DNA from 3 places in the Pseudomonas sp. 9_2_1 genome. Region 1 is predicted to be linked to each of the others. Evidence: riboswitches for the same ligand, from Rfam matches in the RefSeq annotation. Region 1 holds a riboswitch; each other region holds the start of a gene.
What was found. Region 1 has a riboswitch for cobalamin ahead of AC5O5I_RS18005 (TonB-dependent receptor). Riboswitches for the same ligand answer to the same signal wherever they lie in the genome.
Positions count from the first base shown of each region.

Region 2: it holds a riboswitch for cobalamin, as region 1 does, so the genes downstream of both, AC5O5I_RS12695 (CbtB domain-containing protein) here and AC5O5I_RS18005 (TonB-dependent receptor) in region 1, are expected to answer to the same signal.
Region 3: it holds a riboswitch for cobalamin, as region 1 does, so the genes downstream of both, cobW (cobalamin biosynthesis protein CobW) here and AC5O5I_RS18005 (TonB-dependent receptor) in region 1, are expected to answer to the same signal.

Region 1 covers NZ_CM181239.1:3,968,120-3,973,690, reverse strand. The annotation lists gene AC5O5I_RS18010 (acetyltransferase domain-containing protein) at 1-364, opposite strand, end outside; gene AC5O5I_RS18005 (TonB-dependent receptor) at 543-2,669, opposite strand; cobalamin riboswitch at 2,779-2,985, opposite strand; gene AC5O5I_RS18000 (hypothetical protein) at 3,149-3,895, shown strand; gene AC5O5I_RS17995 (GNAT family N-acetyltransferase) at 3,929-4,498, opposite strand; gene AC5O5I_RS17990 (carboxymuconolactone decarboxylase family protein) at 4,577-4,921, opposite strand; gene lpxO (lipid A hydroxylase LpxO) at 5,041-5,571, opposite strand, start outside.
Region 2 covers NZ_CM181239.1:2,830,368-2,835,938, reverse strand. The annotation lists gene AC5O5I_RS12715 (pirin family protein) at 1-523, opposite strand, end outside; gene AC5O5I_RS12710 (alpha/beta fold hydrolase) at 620-1,492, opposite strand; gene AC5O5I_RS12705 (LysE family translocator) at 1,513-2,133, opposite strand; gene AC5O5I_RS12700 (GNAT family N-acetyltransferase) at 2,265-2,744, shown strand; cobalamin riboswitch at 2,826-3,047, shown strand; gene AC5O5I_RS12695 (CbtB domain-containing protein) at 3,140-3,328, shown strand; gene AC5O5I_RS12690 (CbtA family protein) at 3,338-4,024, shown strand; gene AC5O5I_RS12685 (cobalamin biosynthesis protein) at 4,024-4,410, shown strand; gene cobM (precorrin-4 C(11)-methyltransferase) at 4,444-5,196, shown strand; gene AC5O5I_RS12675 (DUF1272 domain-containing protein) at 5,263-5,505, shown strand.
Region 3 covers NZ_CM181239.1:2,707,195-2,712,765, reverse strand. The annotation lists gene cobN (cobaltochelatase subunit CobN) at 1-1,075, opposite strand, end outside; gene cobW (cobalamin biosynthesis protein CobW) at 1,080-2,147, opposite strand; cobalamin riboswitch at 2,248-2,458, opposite strand; gene AC5O5I_RS12175 (glyoxalase superfamily protein) at 2,538-2,915, shown strand; gene AC5O5I_RS12170 (hypothetical protein) at 2,912-3,268, shown strand; gene AC5O5I_RS12165 (branched-chain amino acid aminotransferase) at 3,486-4,505, shown strand; gene AC5O5I_RS12160 (multidrug/biocide efflux PACE transporter) at 4,586-5,014, opposite strand; gene AC5O5I_RS12155 (LysR family transcriptional regulator) at 5,106-5,571, shown strand, end outside.

The sequences.
Region 1 (5,571 bases):
TGGGCGGCAGTTGGAAGGTCCAGGCGAAGTTGACCAGGGTGAACTCCAGCACCACCAGGAACAGCCCGCGCTTGAACAGAAACGCCGAGACATCGCTACGGCCCTGGTACTTCTCGCCGTACAGCCAGGCTGACAGGCCGGTCAGCAGGACGAACACGGGCGCACACAGGTGCGCCAGGGTGCGGCTGACGAACAGCGACGGTTCGGTGGTGTCGATGGCCATCGGGTCGCCGACCTGATGGTGCAGGAAGAAGGTTTCGCGGACATGGTCCAGGAGCATGAACAGGATCACCAGGCCGCGCAGGGCGTCGATGCTCTGCAGGCGCTGGGTAAGCAGGGTAGGGGTGGCGCTGGCGCTTGTCATGGGGGATCGCTGGCAAGAATGGATGTCAAATGGAATGTTATCTTATAACTTATTGGGGTTTGATGGGTAGGGGTTTTTGTGTTGCCTGGTGGTTGCCACCAGATATGCAGCGCCTGTCAGCCCTGATGCGATCCCTATGCCAGCCCTGCCCCAAACAAGCCGACCCAGGCAACCCAGTTCAAAACCTATAATCCACCGTCGCAAACCAGGCCCGTGGCATCCCCATCAACCACTGCTCACCACTGAACGCCGACACCACATACTCCCTGTCAAACACGTTGTTCACCTGCAAGCCCAAACGCACATCCGGCAACACCCGCCAGGCGATATTGGCATCGACCACGGTATACCCGGGGGCGCTCTGGGTATTGGCGGTGTCGGCATAACGCTCATCCACGTAGCGCGCACCCACGCCGGCCTCCACCTGCTGGCCAAAGCCTTTGCTCAACCACAGGTTGGCCGTGCGCCGGGGCACGTTTGCCGGCCGGTTGCCCGCGCGGTCCTGGGCTACACCACCCACCGTCTCGTCAAAGTCGTCATACCTGGCGCGCACCAGCGACGCGTTTACCGACACCTGCCACTGATGCGCCAGCGCCAGCTCCAGGGTCGCCTCCAGGCCATCCGAGGTCTGCTGGCCGGCCTGCTGCTTGTCGTGGGTGAGCGGGTCGTCCACCAGCAGCTTGTTCTTGACGATATGGTAGGCCGCCAATGTCCATTCGCCGCGCCTCTCCCAAAAGCGCTGCTTAAGGCCCACTTCGGTCTGCTTCGCTTCGGTCAGGTCGTAGTGCATCTGTGCCGGGCTCAGGCTGATGAGGTTGTCTACCCCGTCCTCGCTGGTGGAATACTGGCCGTACAACGACAGATCCTCCGTCAGCGCAAAAACCAGCCCGGCGCGCCAGTTGCCGCCTTGCAGGCTGCGGTCGCTGCGGCTGTCAGTGCCCAGGTTGTCGCGGTCGATATGGTTCTGGTCACGGCGCACGCCGGTCACCAGCGACAGGCGATCGGTGAGTTGCAGGCGGTTTTCCGCAAACAGCGCGAAGGTGCCGGTGGTGGCGAGCGATTGCGGTCGCAGCGGCGAGGCGCTGTGGAAGTCGCCCGGTTGCGGCTGCCATGGGTCGATGTAGTCGCCGCCCACATCGTCGTACGGCGCATTGCTGTCGATGTTGAAACGGACCTTGTTGTACTCGGCACCCACCACCGTCTTGCTGGCCAGCCCGAACAGGCTGTGATCGAAGGCGAACGTCTGACGGTCGCCGAACTGCTCCTGGTTGTGCTTGATCTCCAGGTAGCTGCCGCGTAGCAGCTGCTGGCGCGCGGCGTCCCAGCTGTACGCCTCGGCATTGCGCCAGTGGCGGCGGCTTTTCATGTAGTACAGCTGGTTGCTGGCGCTGACCTGGTCGCTCAGCGTCCAGTCCGTGGTCAGGCGGGTCCACTCATCGACGTAGTGCTGCTTGTCGTTCTGCACGTTGTAGTTCTTGTAGCGCAGGCTGCTGCGGTAGTGGCCGTCGATCAGCGGCGTGCCGTAGTAATTGGCAGGCTTGGCATCGCCGCGCTCGTGGGCGAGGGTGAAGCTGAGGTCGTCAGTGGCGTCGAAGCGCAACGCGGCGCTGAGCGCCAGGCTGCGCGAGGGGGTGCGGTCAACCCAGCCATTGCCGGCTTGCTGGTTCAGCGTAAGCCGGTAGCTCAGGCGTTCGTCCAGGCTACCGCCACTGTCCAGCCCGAGCTGCTGGCGGTCCCATGAACCGTAACCCAGGCGCAGGTGATTGCGGATGTCGCCGCTGAAGGGCTTTTTCGGGATCACATTGACCACCGCACCGGTTGCACCCTCGCCATACAGCACCGACGCCGGGCCACGCAGCACGTCGATGCGCTCCACCATCCACGGGTCGACCGGGAATGTCTGGGTGCCCGCGCCGGCATACATGCGCGCGCCGTCGAACAGCGTCATCACCGAGCCGTGGCCGGTGAAGCCGCGAGCTGCAAGCCCCGTCCCGCCATCGCCTGGCGAGCCGATGTAGGTAATGCCCGGTGAACGGGTTACCGCATCCTGCACGCTGAGGTTGTTGCGCTGCTGGATCTGCTCGGCGCTGATGCTGCTGGTGCTGGCGGGTGTTTCCAGGGCACTGAGGCCCAGGCGCGACCCGGCCGTCGTCGGGGTGGCGAGGTCGAGGATGCGGTTGTCGAACGTGTCGGTGATGGCCGTTGACGGCAGGGCCAGAGGCTTTGGGTCGAAGTCATCGGCCTGGGCCGGCAGGGCGACGGCCAGGCAGGCCGCCAGGGGGTGAAGCTTGAAGATACGGGACATGTCGTTCCACTGCTGCAGGAATGAATGCATCCCGGTGGAAAACACGCGAAGGCTTGCCGTGCAGGCGAGCGCGCGCACGGATTCCGGCCTGCGCCCGCCCACCGCGGGTTGCCAAACAAGGCTTCAGGCCGGTCTCCGGGCTTGCGAGGGGCATGAAACCTTCACCTTCCCATGCCTGAGCACAGTGGTATCTCGAAGGGTTCGCTCGCTTACCGTTGCGGGGGCAGCGCCGGACTTGTCGTGGGCAACACGACGCACCGGCTTCCCGTTTCACCTTGCGCGCGGCGGCGCAGGGCACCTGAAACTGGCGCGCATATGACCACTGCACAGCACGGTCGTCAACCATCGGGCTGACAGGCAATCGCGTGATGAACGGCAGATTCCTGAATATTTGCTGAAGCTTTTTCGAACTATCGCGCCGCCGGGCGTTTCGGAATGTGGGCTAGCTACCCGTTTACACGTCATGGAGACATAGATGCATGCCTACTCATAACCTGCTCCGCCACACCTGCATCCTGGCCCTGATGGGCACCCCGTTGGCAGCCCATGCCGCACCCAGCACCGACCCTCTGTTCACCGTCGGCATTCTCGGCGCCTACGACGAATTCAAGTTTCAGGGCGGCAGTGAAACCCAGACCGAACACGTTGACGAAGGCGGCATCTTTGCCGCCTTTGGCAACAAGATGACCGCAGAGTCCGGTTTCATTTACCAGCTGGGTGCCGAAGGCAAGTATGCCGAGAAGCACGACAACAAACTCAAGGAGGGGCAGGCAGGGCTGGACCTGGGCTGGCGTGCGGCGGTGGATGCGCGCAACTTCGTCGATGTGATCGTGGGCGGCGGCTACATGTGGTCACGGTTTGAAACCGAGCACCGCAGGATCGAAAGCGAACTCACCTACAAGGCGCCGTTCGCCAAGGCGGCGTTGGGTTACAACCACCAGTTCGATGCGGCCACCTTGCGCGTGGAAGCCGGTGTACGGCGAACCCTCGATGGCCGGGTAAAGCTGAAGGTGGAAGACTTTGGCAGTGACAGTGCGGACATGAAAGACCGCACCAACCCTTATGCCGAGGTGACGCTGCTGATGAACCAGCAAGGCAACCTGCCGATCCAGGCGGGCGTGTACTACACCCGCACCGAATACCGGCTCGACGACGAGACGCTGTTGGCCGACAACACCGAGCTCAAGCGCGACGAGTACGGCTTCAAGATAGGCCTGGCCTTCTGATCCGGCGGCCCTGCAAACGCACCTGCAGGGCCTTTACCGACCGCGCCGCCGCGACACGCGTGCTTCGATGTTCTTGCGCCCGATCAGCAGCTGCGGTTTCTCTGTCACCGGCTCATCGGCCAGCCACTTGTACATCACCAGGCAGTCCACCAGCCCCAGGCGGGCATGGCGATAGGCCTTGGGCAGCCGGCCAACCGTTTCGAAGCCCAGCTTGTGCCACAACGCCACCGCCACCTCGTTGCTGGCCACCACCGAGTTGAACTGCAGGGCCAGAAAGCCTTCCTGGCGTGCCAGCTTCTGCGAATGTTCGCACATCAGGCGTGCCACGCCCCGGCCGCGGGCGCTCTCGCAGACCATGTAGCCGCAATTGCCCACGTGCGCGCCAGGGCCGGCCGCGTTGGCCTTGAGGTAATACGAACCCAGCAGCTCGCCATCCTCCTCTGCCAGCAGCGTGTGCAATGGCAGCTCCAGCCACAATTGGCGGGCCTGTTCGGCGTTCAGGGCGGGGTCGAATGCGTAAGTTTCGCGGGCCTGGACGGTGGCCTGGAAGGTCGGCCAGAAACGTTCGAAGTCTTCCGGCGTCATGGGGCGAATGTGGATCATGCGGGTTCCTGCGCGGGCTGGGCCGCCCAGTCTGGGCGGCGCGGCGCCGTCGCGCAAGGGTGGCGGCGCCGTTTGTGCTCAGCCGTTGGCCTTGCCCACTGCATCCATGGCCCGCGCCGAGTAGACCAGTGCGGCCCCGGCGTTCATCGCCACGGCCACGCCGAGCGCCTCGGCAATTTCCTCGCGGCTGGCGCCATGCTTGACCGCCTGCTGCGAGTGCACGGCGATGCAGCCGTCACAGCGGGTGGTCACGGCCACGGCGAGGGAAATCAGCTCGCGGGTCTTGGCGTCGAGGTGGTTGGTCTTGGCCCCCGCACCACTGGCGGTCATGTAGCCGGCCACGGTGTCGGGGGAGAGTTGCTTGAGATCGCCGATGCCGGCCATCAACTGCTTACGGTAGGCGTCCCAGTCCATCATGCTCATCGTCTTCACCTTGGGGTGGTTGCGAGTGGAGCTTTCAGGCTAGTCGAAGAGTGGCAGGTGTGAGGCTTGTACTTTGGTGGGTGTACGCAGGTCGTAGGCAAAACGGCCTGCGTTGCCGGTCAGATGTAGATGAACACCAGCAGCAGCGCGGCGACCACTGCCCACTTTTCCAGGTAGTAGCGTGTGCGGTTGCGCTTTTTCATCGCCTTGCCGCGCTCACGGATCTTGTAGATGCGGGTAAACAGCCGGTTGATGCCGCCGGTCTTGTCGCCGGCACCGTTGGGCGCTGCCGCGGCGGCCATGACCTTGCGGCTGAACCAGCGGTTGAACGCCGTGGCCCAGCGGTACTTGAGCGGGCGTTCGACGTCGCAGAACAGGATGATGCGATTGTGTTCGGTGTTGTTGGCCGCGTAGTGGATATAGGTCTCGTCAAAGATCACCCCCTCGCCATCGCGCCAGGAGTACTTCTCGCCGTCAACGTCGATATAGCAGCCATCGTCGTTCGGCGTGTCCAGGCCCAGGTGGTAGCGGTACGAGCCGGCGTACGGGTCACGGTGGCGCACCAGCTTGGCGCCTGGCGGCAAGGTGGCGAACATGGCGGCCTTGACCGTGCCGATGCCTTGCAGCAATTCGGTGGTACGCGGGCACAG
Region 2 (5,571 bases), 1.1 Mb from region 1:
GCGCCGGGCCTTGGTGCCCAAGGTAGTTACCGGCAATGACCCGCAAGCTACCGCCCTCGCCGTCCAGTGCAACCACCGGGATGTCGTTGGCCAGCAGCGTCTGATACCCGGCCGCTGCCCGCTTGTCCCGCGCCGGCAGGTTGACCCACAGCTGTACCATTTCCAGCGTGCCGCCGCTGCGGGCGAAGGCTGGGGAGTGGAACTCTTCATGGATGATGCCATTGGCGGCGGTCATCCACTGCACATCCCCAGGGCCGATCAGACCGCCAGCGCCGGTGGAGTCACGGTGCTCCAGCTCGCCCTGGTAGACGATGGTCACAGTCTCAAAGCCGCGGTGCGGGTGCTGGCCGACACCCCGTCGTGCAGCAGTCGGGGTGAAATCATGGGGGCCGGCATAGTCAAGCAGCAGGAACGGGCTGATCTGGCTGGCCAGGTTGTCGTAGGTGAACAGGCTGCGCACCGGAAAACCATCCCCCACCCAATGAGCGTGCGGGTTGCGGTGGATGCCCAGAATCTTTTTCATGAGAAGGCTCCTCTCTTGGCTGGGATAACCTTATCAATGATGTCAATCGGGCGGTAGTCAGCTGTTTTGGCATGCATCGTTCCATGGATGGAACAATCAGCCCTGCAAGAAATCGAGCACCTGATCAGCTGCCTTGCCAGGGTCCTCCTGCATGAAACAATGCCCGCCCGCTACCTGTTGCGCAGTCACATTCGGGTTGAGCGCCGCCAGCCGACTTACCGAGTGTGGCACGAAGGGATAGGTGTGCTCGCCATACAACACCTGCGTAGGGGTGCTGATCGCAGCAAGGCTTGCCCACATGCGCCTGGGGAACGAGCTGAATATTTCCACCTCACGGCTGGGCCGGCATTTGAGGACCACCGCTTCGCCGCAATCACCGATGGCATGTTCGACATAGGCCTGCAGCGCCGCATCTGCCCAGCCCTTGAAGATGCCACGGCCTTGCAGTGAAGCGAGCGCCGCTTCGCGATCAGGCCAGTGGCTGCGCCGGCTCGCGGCCTTGCGCGCCAGGGCGTGGCGCTGGTGCAGGCCAACCAGGGCCGCCGCGCCCATCACGCCAAGCATGCGCCGGCTGAACAGCACCGGGTCAAGCAACACGGCACGTGCAAACAGCTGCGGCTCACTGGCCAGCATCAGCCCGGTGAGCACGCCGCCAAAGCTGTGCCCGACGGCAAAGCGCGGCACTTCGCCGTACTCGCCACGCCCGGCCTGAAATGCCTCCACGGCCAACGCGGCGGTACGGTTCCAGCCGCGAAACGCCCCGCCATGGTCACTGTCACCGTGCCCCTGGACATCGCACAGCCACAGGTCGAAATGCTCGCCCAGGCGCATCAGCAAAGGCTGATAGGCCAGGCAGCAGAAGCCGTTACCGTGCAAGAAATGCAGCAGCGGCTTGCCGCTGGCCGCGGTGCGCCAGCCACGCAGGGTGAAGCCTTCGGCACATTCGTGGGACCAGGGGATCAACTGCATGGGCTTGGGCAACTCGCGGGCTAGGAAAACGCCGATTCTACAAACAGAAGCGGGTACAGTGAAATCACCAGCAACAGGGCCATCAGGACATTGAACAGCATCAGCCAACGCGGGTTCTGCAGCAGGTTGCGCAGCGCGCTGCCAAACATCACCCACACGCCCACGCTGGGCAGGTTGACCAGGGCGAACAAGGCGGCGATGACGATCACGTTGGTCACATAGCCTTGCGCCGGTGTATAGGTTGTAATCGCCCCCACCGCCATCACCCAGGCCTTTGGATTGACCCACTGGAACGCCGCTGCGCCCCAGAAGCCCATGGGTTTGCGAGCACCGGACGAAGCCGTGCCGACTGGCCCGGAAGTGGCGATTTTCCAGGCCAGGTACAGCAGGTAGGCCGCCCCGGTGTAGCGCAGCACTGTGTACAGCGGCGGCCAGGCCTTGAACACCTCGCCCAGGCCCAGACCAACGGCCAGCACCATGACCATGAAACCGACGCTGATGCCCACAGCGTGAGGAATCGAGCGGCGCACGCCGAAGTTCACCCCCGAGGCCAGCAACATGGTGTTGTTGGGGCCGGGCGTGATGGAGGACACGAAGGCAAACAGCACGAAGGCGGTCAGCAGGTCGGCAGAGGCGAGCATAGGGGCGGTCCACTTTCTTTATAGGTGCTGTCACACTAACGGAGTCGCCCTCCCCTGCGACCAGTACAGTTCCATTAAATTATGTAGATACACCTCACTGTATTGCTACCCGAATCAAGGAAGCCGTCAACATGAGCGTTACCATTCGCCCTGCCGTTCGCACCGATGCGCAACAGATTCTGGCCTTCATTACCGAACTGGCCGAGTATGAGCGTGCCCGTCACGAAGTGATCGCCAGCGTCGCCGACATCGAGCACAGCCTGTTCGACGAGGGCAGCACGGTGCATGGCCTGATGTGCGAACGCGATGGCCAGGCAATCGGCTTCGCCGTGTATTTCTACAGCTACTCGACCTGGCTCGGGCGCAACGGCATCTACCTGGAAGACTTGTATATCACGCCCGAGCAGCGCGGCGATGGCGCGGGGCGGCAAGTGCTGCAGCACATTGCGCGCGAAGCGGTAGCGAACAACTGCGGGCGGCTGGAGTGGAGCGTGCTGGACTGGAACGAGCCGGCGATCGGCTTTTACCAGAAGCTGGGGGCCGAGGCGCAGGACGAGTGGGTGCGCTATCGCCTGGACGGGGAGAAGCTGGCGGCGTTTGCTCGCGGTTGATGGGGCGGGAGAGCCGCTGTTAGGGGGGGCATCAGGGCCCAGCTCATATCCCGCAATTGACGCCACGCCCGCCCCATGCTCTCCTTATGCCTGCGTTCAGGTGCCCCTTCTGGGGTGAAACGGGAAACCGGTGCGTCGCGGCCCTTCAGCAGGGTCGGACTAGCCCGGTGCTGCCCCCGCAACGGTAAGCGAGCGAAGCGTCTGTACCACTGTGCCCGTAGTTCGGCATGGGAAGGTGACGCTTTTCAGGAGCCCTGCTCTTCCTCGCAAGCCCGGAGACCGGCCTGGCGTTCATGAACACCCCGCGGTGGGCGGGCGCTGTCGCATTCCCTGGGCAATCACGCTCGGGGCTGCCGCGCTTGTCCGTTGCCCACAAAAAAGCAGAGGAACGCGTCATGCCCGTCACCAGCGCCAAGCCACACAGCCTTGCCACCCCCACCACGCTAAGCCAACGCGTCGTCATCGCCGTCGGCGCCAGCCTGCTCGGCCTGTGCCTGGTCTACTTCGCCGGTTTTTCGCACATCGAGGCCGTGCACAACGCTGCCCACGATACCCGCCACAGCGCCGCCTTCCCCTGCCACTGAGTACGCCCGATGATCACGCGCATTGCCCGTACTGCGGGCTTCAGCGGGCTGCTTGCGGCCTTGTTGCTGACCTTGTTGCAAAGCTTCTGGGTGGCCCCGTTGATTCTTCAGGCGGAAACCTACGAGTCTTCGGCCCCGGCCGCACACCACGAACATGGCAGCGAAGTCGCTGCCCATGAGCACAGCGCCGAAGCCTGGTCGCCGGAAGACGGCTGGCAGCGCGTGCTGTCTACGACCGGTGGCAACCTGGTGGTGGCGGTCGGCTTCGCCCTGATCCTGGCCGCGCTCTACAGCCTGCGCGCTCCGAAGCGCGCCAGCACGGGGGCTTTGTGGGGGCTGGCGGGCTTCGCCGTGTTCTGCCTCGCGCCAACCCTGGGCCTGCCCCCAGAACTGCCAGGTACGGCTGCGGCCGACCTTGGGCAACGTCAGGCCTGGTGGATTGGCACCGCCAGCGCCACCGCCCTGGGCCTGGCCTTGCTGGCGTTTGCCCGCCACGGGCTGCTGAAAGCGCTGGGCGCCGTGCTGCTGGTGGTGCCGCATGTAATTGGCGCGCCGCAACCGGAGGTGCACGAAAGCCTGGCTCCCGAAGCACTGGAAGCCCAGTTCAAGCTGGCCTCCTGGCTGACCAACGCCGCCTTCTGGCTGGCCCTGGGCCTGCTAAGCGCCTGGCTGTTCCGCCGCTCAAGCCAGGCCTGATGCCAGTTTTTTACGCCGGTTTTGGCTGCCGCCGGGGCTGCCCGGTGGATACGCTGCTCAGCCTTCTGCGCCAGGCCCTGGATAATCAGGGCCTGGCGCTGGCCGACCTGCACGGTATCGCCAGCATCAGCCTGAAGGCCAACGAACCGGGGTTACAGCAACTGGCCGAACACCTCGGTTTGCCTTTGGTGCTGTACCATGGCGCGCAACTGCAACCCTACTCCAACCTGCTCAGCCACCGTTCTGCTGTGGCCCATGCCCACACGGGTTGCTGGGGGGTGGCCGAGAGCGCGGCGTTGGCCCTGGCAAGCCAGGGGCTCGGCACAGCGCGGTTGCTGCTCACACGCCAGGTGATGGGCCCGGCAACCCTCGCGCTGGCCTGCTGAACGCTGCACCCTCATTTATTGCAAGGACTTTCCATGACGGTCTACTTCATCGGCGCCGGCCCCGGCGACCCGGAACTGATCACGGTCAAGGGGCAACGGCTGATTCGTCAGTGCCCGGTGATCATCTACGCCGGCTCGCTGGTGCCTGCTGCCGTGCTCGAAGGCCACCGGGCCGAAACCGTGATCAACAGTGCCGAGCTGCACCTGGAGCAGATCATCGCCGCCATGCGCACGGCGCACCAGCAAGGCCAGGACGTCGCCCGCGTGCATAGCGGGGACCCCAGCCTGTACGGCGCCATCGGCGAGCAGATCCGCCACCTGCAGGCGCTGGGTATCGATTACCAGATCATCCCCGGTGTCACCGCCACGGCCGCCAGCGCCGCCCTGCTCGGCTGCGAGCTGACCCTGCCGCAGGTGGCACAGACGGTGATCCTGACCCGCTATGGCGACAGCTCGCCGATGCCACCCGGCGAGCAGCTGGCGGACCTGGCGCGCCATGGCAGCACGCTTGCGATTCACCTGGGGGTCAAGCACCTCTCGCGGATCGTCGACGAACTGCTGCCACACTATGGCGCAGACTGCCCGGTGGCGGTCGTGCACCGCGCCACATGGCCAGACCAGGACTGGGTTCGTGGCAGCCTTGGCGACATCGCCGAACGTGTCGCCGCCAAGGACTTCCGCCGCACCGCACTGATTCTGGTGGGGCATGTGCTGGGCAACACTCCGTTCGCCGATTCGGCCTTGTACCGCGCAGGGCACGCCCACTTGTATCGCCCTGGCGACTGAGCATTGCCAGGCTCACCACAGGCGTAGCAGACTCCGGGTTCCCGCTTGCGAACCGGAGTCAAGCTCATGCTGGATCTACGCCCCAACTGCGAATGCTGCGATATCGACCTGCCTGGCGACAGCCCTGACGCGCTGATCTGTTCCTTTGAATGCACCTTCTGCCGCACCTGCGTCGAAACCCGCTTGCAGGGCTATTGCCCGAACTGCAAAGGCCAGCTGGTGACCCGTCCGACGCGGGTCGGCCAGGCCTTGGCCAACAACCCCGCCTCGCCCTTGCGCGTGAATAAAACACACCTCGCCTGCAATTGACCGACCAGAAAATCGACACTCCGCCTTGTTAGCGGTGATGTCTTTCCATTATTTGTAGGAATTTTC
Region 3 (5,571 bases), 1.3 Mb from region 1:
CAAAGTCCATGCGCTCGGGGTGAGCGCGGTAGCACACCACGTCAGACTGGCTGCGCTCGCTGCGCCAGGCCATGTCCTTGAAACTGACCGGCCGGGTGATGATGCGCCCGTCCAGCTCTGGCAGGGCGATGTGCATGGCCAGGTCGCGCGCGCCAAGACCTTGCTCGCTGGCTTCCCAGCCGGGCTGGTTGTCCTGCGCGCAGATCGCCTGCAGCACCGGGATGTCACGACGGAACGGGCGCAGGTTGGGCTGTTCGGGGCTGGACAGGGCGAAGCCGGTGGTATTGACCAGTACTTCGGCACCCACCTCGTCCAGCCAGGCTTCGACCTGCTCCAGGCACGCGCTTTCCTTCAGGCTGGCCACCGCGATCGGCAACGGGTTCAGCCCGGCAGCCTGCAGGCGCTGGCAGAACTCGTCGATGAACGCGGTGTTGGCCGCCTGCAGGTGCGAGCGGTAGAACAGCAGCGGCGCCACCGGGTGCTCAGGGTGCCAGTGCGGGTACCAGTCCTTCAGCACGGCGCTGCCCTTGGCCGGGTGATACACCGCCGTGCGTGGCAAGGGTTGCGGTTCGTCCCAGGCATAGTCGCGGCCCAGCCACTGGCTGGCCAGGCACTGGAACAGGTTGATGGCGTTGGTCTTGCCGCCCTGGCGCAGGTAGTGCCAGAGGCGCTCGGCCTGCTGGCTGCTGACGGTGCCAAGGCGGGTCAGCTCCGGGTCGGGGCGGTCGTCGCCTGGCACCAGGATCAGCTGTACGCCACGCGCGGCCAGCTCGACCAGCTGCTCGACGCCATAGCGCCAGTAGCCGACGCCGCCGTGCAGCGACACCAGGATGACCTTGGCATGGCGCAGCACCTGATCGACATACAGGTCGACCGAGGCGTGGTTCTGCACCTGCATCGGGTTGGCCAGGCGCAGGCTGGGGAAGTCTTCGGGCAATTGCTCGGCGGTATCGGCGAGCAATGCCAGGTGCGAATCGCCGCTGCAGAGAATCACCAGCTCGGCGGGTGTCTGGCCGAGGTCGGCAATGCTGTCATCCGGTACGAAGCCACCGGGCTGGGTCCGCAGCAGGTGCATGGGGTCAGGCGCCCAGGGCTTTGCGCAGGCGTGCTTCCAGCTGGGCCGCATCCAGGTCCTGGCCGATCAGCACCAGGCGGGTGATGCGCGGCTCGTCGGCGCGCCATGCGCGGTCGAAGTGCTTGTCGAAGCGGGTCCCCACGCCCTGTACCAGCAGGCGCATCGGCTTGCCCGGGATGGCCGCAAACCCTTTGGCGCGCAGCACGCCAAACTCCACCACCAGCTGGGTCAGGGCATCAAGCAGCAGGCTTTCGTCGGCTTCGGGCAGGTCGATGGAGATGGAGTCGAAGGCGTCGTGGTCATGATCGTCATGGTCGTCGCCATCGTGGTGCGAGTCGTGGTGGGTACGGCGGCCATCGATGTGCGCCTCGGACTCGGCACCCACGCCCAGCAGCACGTCAATTGGCAACTTGCCGCTGCTGGCCTCGATCACCTTGACCGCTGGCGGCAGTTCTTCGGCCACTTCGGCACGCACTTTGGCCAAGCCCTCGGCATCGATCAGGTCGGCCTTGTTCAGCACCACCAGGTCGGCGCTGGCCAGCTGGTCGGCGAACAGTTCGTGCAGCGGCGATTCGTGGTCCAGGTTAGGGTCGAGCTTGCGCTGGGCATCGACCTGGTCCGGGTAGGCGGCGAAGGTGCCGGCGGCTACCGCCGGGCTGTCGACCACGGTGATCACCGCGTCGACCGTGCAAGCGTTGCGGATTTCCGGCCACTGGAAGGCCTGTACCAGCGGCTTGGGCAGAGCCAGGCCACTGGTTTCGATGAGGATGTGGTCGAGGTCGCCACGGCGCGCCACCAGCTCGCGCATCACCGGGAAGAATTCTTCCTGCACGGTGCAGCACAGGCAGCCGTTGGCCAGCTCGTAGACGCGGCCGCTGGCTTCTTCCTCGGTGCAGCCGATGCTGCACTGCTTGAGGATTTCGCCGTCGATGCCCAGCTCGCCGAACTCGTTGACGATGACCGCGATACGGCGGCCCTGGGCGTTGTCGAGCATGTGCCGCAGCAAGGTGGTCTTGCCCGAACCGAGGAAGCCGGTAACGATGGTGACGGGGAGCTTGGCCAGTGTTTTCATGTCGCAGTGCCCTTGGCAGAATGGCGCGGGCATGCAGGACGACAGCCGCAGGCCAGGCCGGCCGGGCTTGTTCGCCACCGGATCACCCCGCCCGGTTGAAAGTCGAAAACGTTGCGAGGCAGGTCTCCTGGCTGGCACCGTTCCAGTTGCCGGCTGAAGCCAGGCTGGCGGGATGACGCCTTCCCGCGCGCTGGCGCAGTGGCTGTGTCGATCCGTTGTCGGTGCTTACAGTTGCGGGGGCAGCCGCGGCTTGTACCGCGTTCCCGTCTTAGCTTCGGCCTGGCCGAAGAACCTCGAACTGGCAAGGCTACGCAGTGGCTGGCGGGTGGTCAACCACAGGTTGCGCAACTGCGCTAGAGTAGCGTCTTTGCCCACGGTCAAGGACGCCCCATGCCCCTCGCTCCCGCCATCCCGGTGCTGCGTATCTTCTCGGTCGAAAAGGCCAGGGAGTTCTACCTCGAATTTCTCGGTTTCACGCTGGACTGGGAACACCGCTTCAGCCCGGACCTGCCGCTGTACATGCAGGTGCATCGTGACGGCCTGATCCTGCACCTTTCCGAACACCATGGTGACGCGTGCCCCGGCTCGACGGTGTTCGCCCGCATCGACGACCTGCGCGCGCTGGAGCATGAACTGCAAGCGAAACAGTACGGCTACGCGCGGCCCGAAGCCGAGCGCCTGGACTGGGGCTTGCAGATGCAGGTGTGGGACCCATTCGGTAACCGGCTGCGGTTCTGTCAGCAGATCGACGACGAGGCAAACCTGTGAAGGCATCTGGCAAGCGTGAAATGGCCAGGCTGGAGCGTGAACTGGTGATATGCCTGACCGATGCCTGCGAAACGGCCAAGGCAGAAATCATCGGCTTCAGCTGGCTGACCCACCGGCTCGATCCTGAGGATTTTCCGGCCAGCTTGCGCATAACCTGGGTGTTCGAGCAAGAAGCCGACAAGGCTGCAGCCATGGCGGGCGACGCCAAGACGCGCATGCTGGTGCTGACTGCACAAGCGTTGGAGGCGGCGGGCATAGCACTGGATCATCCGGCATGGCATGTGCGGTTCGACAGTGAAGAGGCTTGTGCGCAGGGGCATGGCGGTGATTGGGGGAAGCGCTTGGGGCGGTAGACCGTTGAAGATTGGCGAAAGTTTTGCGGCGCCTGTGAAACCGAGCGCCGCGCGGGCGGCGCTCGATTTCACAGGCGCTAAAAATCTTGCGGTGAACACCTCGCAACCTCAATTCGTGACTGGCCGTTCCCGATCTGCTGCGGATGTATTATGGTGGCATGGTGCGCATATAACAGCAGCCCGAGCGATCGGGCACTTGCAAGACAATGAGGGTGTCATGAGCAACGAAAGCATTAATTGGGACAAGCTGGGTTTCGACTACATCAAGACCGACAAACGCTACCTGTCCGTATGGCGCAATGGCGAGTGGGACAAGGGCACCCTGACCGAAGACAACGTACTGCACATCAGTGAAGGCTCCACGGCGCTGCACTATGGCCAGCAGTGCTTCGAGGGCCTCAAGGCCTACCGTTGCAAGGACGGCTCGATCAACCTGTTCCGCCCGGACCAGAACGCCGCCCGCATGCAGCGCAGCTGCGCCCGCCTGCTGATGCCGCACGTGCCTACCGATGTGTTCATCGAAGCGTGCAAGCAGGTGGTCAAGGCCAACGAAAAGTTCGTGCCACCGCACGGCAAAGGCGCCCTGTACCTGCGCCCGTTCGTGATCGGCACTGGTGACAACATTGGCGTGCGCACCGCCCCCGAGTTCATCTTCTCGGTATTCGCCATCCCGGTTGGCTCGTACTTCAAGGGCGGCATGAAGCCGCACAACTTCCAGATCTCCAGCTTCGACCGTGCTGCCCCGCAAGGCACCGGCGCAGCCAAGGTCGGCGGTAACTACGCGGCCAGCCTGCAGCCAGGCGCGGAGGCCAAGAAGGCCAACTTCGCCGACGCCATTTACCTCGACCCGCTGACTCACACCAAGATCGAGGAAGTCGGTTCGGCCAACTTCTTCGGTATCACCGCCAACAACGAGTTCGTCACGCCGAAATCGGCCTCGGTGTTGCCAGGCATCACCCGCCTGTCGCTGATGGAACTGGCGCAATCGCGCCTGGGCCTGAAAGTGATCGAAGGCGATGTCGAAATCAGCAACCTGGACCGCTTCATCGAAGCCGGTGCCTGCGGTACCGCTGCGGTGATCACCCCGATCGGCGGCATCGAGTACAACGGCAAGCTGCACGTGTTCCACGACCTGGAAAAGGTCGGCCCGGTTACCCAGAAGCTCTACGACGAGCTGACCGGCATCCAGAGCGGTGATGTCGAAGCACCGGCAGGCTGGATCGTCAAAGTCGCCTGAGTCGTTTCAGCGGTTTGAAAACGGGGCATGCCAGCAATGGCATGCCCCGTTTTTATTGGTGTGGGAGTTGGGCACACGCCTTAGGCCAGGCGACGCTGCATCAGCAGGTGCCGGACTTTGTCGAACGCCCAGTTGTACAGCACGGTGTAGGGCAGGATGATCATGAAGAAGCCCAGCTCCACCATGAACGCCTGCAAAAGCGAAATATCCAGCATCCACGCGGCCACCGGCAGGCACCAGACTACCAGGCCGGCCTCGAAGCCCAAGCCGTGCGCGAAACGCGCGCGGGCCTGCCAGTGGATCCGCTCGGTCTGTACATAACGATCGATCAGCGCGTTGTAGACCATATTCCACAGCATGGCGATCACCGACAGGGTCACCGCCAGCGCGCCGGCTGTCGCCAGCGATTTGCCCATGACCCAGGACAACAGCGGCGCACACAGCAGCACTGCGAACACTTCATAACCGACGGCGTGAACCAGGCGTTCGGTGAAAGAGACGTTTTTCATTGCAAATTCCATCCAGTGCGTGAGTCGTGCTTCCTATTTTCTTTGATAGAACAGATACTCGCGATATAGCTACCATCGGTTTTATCAATACATGCGCTACTCACCCGAAGCCTTGGTTGCGTTTGTCGAAGCCGCATCGCTGGGGTCTTTTTCCGCCGCTGCGCGCAAGCTGCGCAAAAGCCAGTCCACTATCAGCATCGCGATCGCTAACTTTGAGGCCGATGTTGGTTGCCCGCTGTTTGACCGCACTGGCCGCCATCCCACGCTGAACGAGGCTGGCCGGCAGGTACTGAGGCGTGTCGAGGCGATTCTCGATGCCAGCGCCCAGCTCGATGCACTGGCGGTGCGGCTGGCAGAACATGTCGAGGCGCTGGTGTCGGTGGTGATGTCGGACAGCTACAGCGTTACCTTCCAGGGTGCGGTAATGGCCCGGTTTGCTGAGCACTACCCGCACACCGAGCTGCGCTGCGGGCCGTCGGAGGATGCCGATGTAATCGAAATGATCCAGCTGGGCATGGCGCAGATCGGCATTCTTGCCACACAGCCCAGTTACCCTG